Regions from separate parts of the Sinorhizobium sp. NFACC03 genome, predicted to be linked through region 1. Evidence: predicted binding sites of a transcription regulator. Region 1 holds the regulator's gene; the other holds the start of a gene.
The links. The regulator HrcA, encoded in region 1, represses chaperone genes, less so after heat shock. The targets are predictions, from matches to a motif close to GTTAGCACTCNCNNNNNGNGAGTGCTAAC.

Region 1 (3,410 bases):
TCCGCCGCCGACTTCGCCTCGAAGCCGAGCGGGCCGATGAGATCGCGGATTTCGCGGATCTTGCCGGCATTGTGGCTGGCGACGATCAGCGTCTTGTTGTCGAGTTTGCGCATGGTATCTCGTTTCATATTCATTCGATGGACCAGAGGCCCGGCTCCGCACATTCAAGGCTGTTGCCGGCCGGATCGCGGAAGTAGAAGGATCGCGCCCCGTTCGGCCAGCGAAGATCGCTTTCGATCTTGATACCGGCCGCTACCAGTTTCGCTTTCCAGGCGTCGAGCGCCTCGGCGCGCACGCGAAAGCACATGTGTCCCCGGCCGGTCGTTCCATGCGGTGGCACCGGCAGGGTGGCGTCCGGCGCTGGCGGTTTCACCGTCTCGGCCGGATTGAAGATCAAAAGCACGCCTTGGCCGCAGCGGAAGAACACGTGCCGGTTTCCAGCGCGGGTGATCTTCTCAAGGCCGAGAACGCCGCCGTAGAAGGCCTCGGCGGCATCGAGATCGGTCGCGTAGAGCGCAGTCTCGAGTACGCCTTCCAGTGCCGGGGCCATCTTTTCTCCTGTGGTCAGCCTGCAATCGCCTGCTTCTGCAGCGCGACCAGTTCGGCAATGCCGTTCTTTGCCAAGCCCATCAGGCTTGCAAATTCCTCTTCCGAGAACGGCTTGCCTTCGGCCGTGCCCTGGATTTCAACGATGCCGCCGGAGCCGGTCATGACGAAGTTGGCGTCGGTCTCGGCGGCGGAATCTTCGAGGTAATCGAGGTCGATCACGGACTGGTTGGCGAAGATGCCGCAGGAGATGGCGGCGACATGGTCCTTCAGGACCTTCTCGACCTTGACCATGTTGCGCGCTTCCATCCACTTCAGGCAATCGTAGAGAGCGATCCAGGCACCGGTGATCGAGGCCGTGCGCGTGCCGCCATCGGCCTGAATGACGTCGCAGTCGATCGAGATCTGGCGCTCGCCGAGCGCCGGAAGGTCGACGACGGCGCGCAGCGACCGGCCGATCAGGCGCTGGATTTCCTGGGTGCGGCCGCTCTGCTTGCCGTTTGCCGCCTCACGCTTCATGCGCTCGCCGGTGGCGCGCGGCAGCATGCCGTATTCCGCCGTCACCCAACCCTTGCCGCCGTTGCGCAGCCAGGCCGGAACCTTTTCCTCAAGGCTGGCGGTGCACAGCACGTGCGTGTCGCCGAACCGCACCAGACAGGAGCCTTCCGCGTGCTTGGAAAAATTGCGCTCGAAAGAAACCTTGCGCATTTGGTCGGTTTTTCTGCCGGATGGCCGCATCGTCAACTCCTATCGTATCTCGTCAGCCTTCTAGAGCATGGCGCAGGCAAAGGGAACCGGTGGATAGCCGGGGGACCAGTCGATTTTTCCCTTTTGCCATCGGGCGGCAGGATCATTATATTCCGGGCACGGCAGGATGTGCCTGCGAGTGTGGAGTGACATGGTACTGCGCAATCCCGGAGCAAAGGAAATCGCAGCCGCGCTGGATGAGCGCTCGGGCGAAATTTTCCGTCGCATCGTGGAAACCTATCTGACGAGCGGCGAGCCGCTCGGCTCGCGCAATCTGTCGCGGCTCCTGCCGATGTCGCTCTCTCCCGCTTCCGTTCGCAATGTGATGAGCGATCTCGAAGATCTCGGTCTCATCTACTCGCCGCATGTCAGCGCTGGCCGTCTGCCCACCCAGACGGGGCTGCGCTTCTTCGTCGATGCCTTCATGCAGGTCGGCAATCTCTCGGTCGAGGACCGGGCGTCGATCGACCGTCAGGTGCGGCGCGATGATCATATGCAGCCGGTCGATGCGCTGCTGACCGAAGCCAGCCAGATGCTGTCAGGCATGTCACGCGGGGCCGGCCTCGTCATCACCGCCAAGGCCGATCCCGTACTGAAGCATGTCGAGTTCATTCGCCTGGCGCCGACCAAGGCGCTGGCCGTTCTCGTCGGCGAGCACGACCAGGTGGAAAACCGCATCATCGAACTACCCGCCGGGGTCACCAGCTCGCAGCTCACCGAAGCCGCGAATTTCCTTAACGCCCATCTTGCCGGCCAGACGATCGGAGAGGTGCGCACCCAGCTTGAAACGGTGAAGCAGACGGTGCGCGGCGAACTCGACGCGCTGTCGCAAGACCTCGTCGAGCGCGGTCTCGCCATCTGGTCGGGCAATGAAGGCGACGAGAAGCCGGCGCGGTTGATCGTGCGCGGCCGTGCCAACCTGCTCGAAGGGCTGGAGGGGGCCGAGGATATCGATCGGCTGCGCATGCTCTTCGACGACCTCGAAAAGAAGGACAGCCTGATCGAGCTGCTCGATCTTGCCGAGAGCGGTCCGGGCGTCCGGATCTTCATAGGCTCGGAAAACAAGCTCTTCTCGCTCTCCGGCTCCTCGCTGATCGTCGCGCCCTATCGCGATGGCGAGGATCGCATTGTCGGCGCGGTCGGCGTCATCGGACCGACGCGGCTCAACTACTCCCGCATCGTGCCGATGGTCGATTATACCGCGCAGCTGATGTCGCGGCTTTCCCGCTAAAGGCGGGCTTTTAGTCGCTACATGTCTCCTTAAATCGACCTCGATCAAGGACAAAGACATGCAGCAAATCAAAGTGTTACAGCAACCTTTGCGCGTCTGATCAGTCGCGCGGCGCTGTAGGAGCGCGATTGAACCCTTGATTTTTCGGCCCCAAACCTCGATATCGGCTTCAAATCCAGTCACAGGGCATTTTTGCTGACACGCAGGCTCGCGCTTGCGGCGTGGAAATGCGAAGGACGATAGAGACGACACTGCGGAGAACGTCATGACCGACGATACGAACAAGCACGGACCCGAGGCCACCGACGAGGTATTCGATGCCGCGCCCGATGCGGCCGACGCCGCTGAAGCTGCGCCGGTTGCCGAGCCCGATCCGTTGGAGCTCGCCAGGGCGGAGAGCGCCGAGCTGCGTGACAAGTACCTTCGACTTGCCGCCGAGATGGACAACCTGCGCCGCCGCACCGAACGCGACGTGAAGGATGCGAAGTCCTATTCCGTCGCCGGCTTCGCCCGCGACATGCTCGCCGTTTCGGATAACCTGCGCCGCGCCCTCGATGCCATTCCGGCAGAGGCCAGGGAAGCAGGCGAGGCTGGCCTCACCGCCCTGATCGAGGGCGTGGAAATGACCGAGCGCTCGATGCTTTCAGCGCTTGAGCGCCACGGCGTCAAGAAGCTTGAGCCGGAAGGCCAGAAGTTCGACCCGAACTTCCATCAGGCAATGTTCGAGATTCCCAATGCGGACGTGCCCAACAACACGGTGTTGCAGGTCGTTCAAGCCGGCTACGTGATCGGTGACCGTGTTCTGCGTCCGGCCATGGTCGGCGTCTCCAAGGGCGGACCGAAGGTCGTGGCCGGCGAAAACGGTGACGCACCGACTGCCTGATCC
Region 2 (3,410 bases), on a different contig from region 1:
TGCCGACAACGATCGAAGCTTCGTCACCAGCGTTCTCTGCGATCTGGCGGGCCGGAGCCTGCAGAGCGCGACGAACGATGTTGATGCCGGCTTCCTGGTCGTCGTTGGCACCCTTGACGGTGATCTTGACGGAAGAACGCAGCAGGGCAACGCCGCCGCCCGGTACGATGCCTTCCTGAACAGCAGCGCGCGTCGCGTTGAGAGCGTCGTCGATGCGGTCCTTCTTTTCCTTCACTTCGACTTCCGTCGAGCCGCCAACGCGGATCACGGCAACGCCGCCAGCAAGCTTGGCAAGACGTTCCTGCAGCTTTTCGCGGTCGTAGTCGGAGGTGGTTTCTTCGATCTGGGCCTTGATCTGGGCAACGCGGCCTTCGATGTCGGCCTTCTGGCCGGCGCCGTCGACGATCGTCGTGTTTTCTTTGGAGATCGAAACCTTCTTCGCACGGCCGAGCATGTCGAGCGTGACGTTTTCGAGCTTGATGCCGAGGTCTTCGGAGATCACGGTGCCGCCCGTCAGGATGGCGATGTCTTCGAGCATGGCCTTGCGGCGATCGCCGAAGCCCGGAGCCTTGACGGCAGCGATCTTCAGGCCGCCACGCAGCTTGTTGACGACGAGCGTTGCAAGAGCTTCGCCTTCGACGTCTTCAGCGATGATCAGGAGCGGCTTGCCGGTCTGAACGACGGCTTCGAGAACCGGGAGCATGGCCTGGAGGTTCGAGAGCTTCTTCTCGTGGAGGAGAACGAAGACGTCGTCGAGGTCAGCGACCATCTTTTCCGGGTTGGTGACGAAGTAGGGGCTGAGGTAGCCGCGGTCGAACTGCATGCCTTCGACGACTTCGAGTTCGGTTTCGGCGGTCTTGGCTTCTTCAACCGTGATGACGCCTTCGTTGCCGACCTTCTGCATCGCTTCAGCAATGTCGAGGCCGATCTGACGCTCGCCGTTGGCCGAAATCGTGCCGACCTGTGCGACTTCTTCCGAGGTGTTGATCTTCTTGGCCTTGGCTTGGAGATCCTTGACGACTTCGGTGACAGCGAGGTCGATACCACGCTTCAGGTCCATCGGGTTCATGCCGGCAGCAACGGCCTTGGCGCCTTCGCGAACGATCGCCTGGGCAAGAACGGTTGCAGTCGTGGTGCCGTCGCCGGCGATGTCGTTGGTCTTCGAAGCAACTTCGCGGACCATCTGGGCGCCCATGTTTTCGAACTTGTCTTCGAGTTCGATTTCCTTGGCGACCGATACGCCGTCCTTGGTGATGCGCGGAGCGCCGAAGGACTTGTCGATGATGACGTTACGACCCTTCGGGCCGAGCGTGACCTTTACCGCGTCAGCGAGGATGTCGACGCCACGCAGCATCTTTTCGCGCGCGGTGCGGCCGAACTTGATTTCTTTTGCAGCCATTAGAGAAAACTCCCGGGCTCATTGCCCATTGGTTGTCATAAAAAGGGGTGGACGACGGCTGATCAGCCGATGATGCCCATGATGTCGGCTTCCTTCATGATCAGAAGGTCTTCGCCGTTGATCTTGACTTCGGTGCCCGACCACTTGCCGAACAGAACGCGGTCGCCAGCCTTGACGTCGAGAGCAACAACCTTGCCGCTTTCGTCACGGGCGCCCGAACCGACGGCGACGATTTCGCCTTCCTGCGGCTTTTCCTTGGCGGTGTCCGGAATGATGATACCGCCCTTGGTCTTCTCTTCAGACTCGACGCGGCGAACGACGACGCGGTCGTGCAGCGGGCGGAAGTTGGTGCTTGCCATTAGTCTAATCCCTCGATCAAATGACATTACGGATCGCTGATCGACCCGATGGATGGGTGTTAGCACTCTCATTTATCGAGTGCTAGCGATGCCGAGATAAGCCTGGGTATGGGGTGAGTCAAGGATCGGCGCCTAGATTTTTTGCCGGCGGCAGTAGCCTTGGGCGAGCGCAGCAGGCGAGGGCGTAGGCAGCCTAGCCCCATTCTTGGCGAAATGTAGGCGATCGCGTCGACGAATGGCATTGGCGGGATTTTGACGGTTGATAACCGCTACAAAGTGCTTTGGCGAAGCGGGCGGCATCGGCAATGCACTTTTCTTTGACGCCCGACACCGCCGGAATCCTTGGGAGGGGGCGCCTTTTTCGGGCGCCGAGACTTGTAATCTCCTGCCTTCCTTGCCATGCAAGCCGGAAACCGTGTTTGCAGGAAGCCAGAATGGCCGCAAGGATCAACAGTTTTCGGGAAATCGCTGCGCGCTACGACGTGGTGCTGTGCGATGTCTGGGGCGTTCTTCATAACGGCGTGCAGGCCTTTGCCTCCGCTTGCGAGGCGTTGGCCGAGGCGCGTGCCGCCGGCCTGACTGTGGTGCTGATCACCAACTCGCCGCGTCCGCATCCGGGTGTGAAGATCCAGATCCGCGGTCTCGGCGTGCCGGACGAAACCTACGACCGGATCGTGACCTCGGGCGATGTGACCCGCGCGCTGATCGCCGCCGCCGCCAAAAAGATCTTCTTCATCGGTGCCGAGCGCGACCTGCCGCTGCTCGAAGGCCTGGGAACGCAGATCGTTTCGTCGGAAGATGCTGAGACGGTCGTTTGTGCCGGCTTCTATGACGACGAAACCGAAACGCCGGAGCATTACCGCGCGACACTGACGGGGCTTGCCAAGCGCAAGATCCCGTTCATCTGTGCCAATCCGGATCTGGTGGTCGAGCGCGGCCACAGGCTGATCCCCTGTGCCGGCGCAATCGCCAAGCTCTATGAAGAGCTCGGTGGCGAGGCGCGCATTGCCGGCAAGCCCTATATCGCCATCTACCGTGCGGCGCTGACCGAGGCGAAGGCCGTTCGCGGCGCGCTTGACCTGTCGCGTGTCATCGCCGTTGGCGACGGCATGCCGACGGACGTCAAGGGTGCCCAGGATGCCGGCTTCGATCTGCTCTATATCAGTGCCGGTATCCACGCCCAGGAATACATGAACGAAAGCCGCACCGACGAGGCGAAGCTCGCCGCCTTCCTGAAGAAGGAAGGCGCGTCGCCGAAATATTGGATGCCGCGGCTCGCCTGACGGGAAGACGGAGATGACGGTTTTTCATCGCAACGAGACCCGTGATCCGCTTCCGCAGCATCTGCGCGGCGGCGTCGTCGCGATCGGTAACTTCGACGGCGTGCACCGTGGTCACCAGTCGGTGCTCAAACGGGCGCTGGAGGAGGCCAATGCGCGCGGTGTGCCGGCGCTCGTGCTGACCTTCGAGCCGCATCCGAGAACCGTGTTCCGTCCGGAAACCCCGGTCTTCCGACTGACGCCGGCACCGCTGAAGGCGCGCATTCTCGAAGGCATGGGTTTCGGCGCCGTCATCGAGTATCCGTTCGACCGCACCTTCTCGCAGCTTTCCGCATCGGATTTTATCCACCGTATCCTGCTCGAATGGCTGCA

Region 2: groES (co-chaperone GroES) is a predicted target of HrcA. The motif match lies at 1,817-1,845, and genes of this name have one in related genera.

The regions. Positions count from the first base shown of each region.
Region 1 covers NZ_FMXF01000015.1:91,842-95,251, forward strand. The annotation lists gene rdgB (RdgB/HAM1 family non-canonical purine NTP pyrophosphatase) at 1-113, opposite strand, end outside; gene BLU35_RS19300 (VOC family protein) at 131-550, opposite strand; gene rph (ribonuclease PH) at 565-1,284, opposite strand; gene hrcA (heat-inducible transcriptional repressor HrcA) at 1,445-2,524, shown strand; gene grpE (nucleotide exchange factor GrpE) at 2,790-3,407, shown strand.
Region 2 covers NZ_FMXF01000001.1:409,657-413,066, forward strand. The annotation lists gene groL (chaperonin GroEL) at 1-1,399, opposite strand, end outside; gene groES (co-chaperone GroES) at 1,462-1,758, opposite strand; gene BLU35_RS02020 (TIGR01459 family HAD-type hydrolase) at 2,193-3,041, shown strand; gene BLU35_RS02025 (bifunctional riboflavin kinase/FAD synthetase) at 3,055-3,410, shown strand, end outside.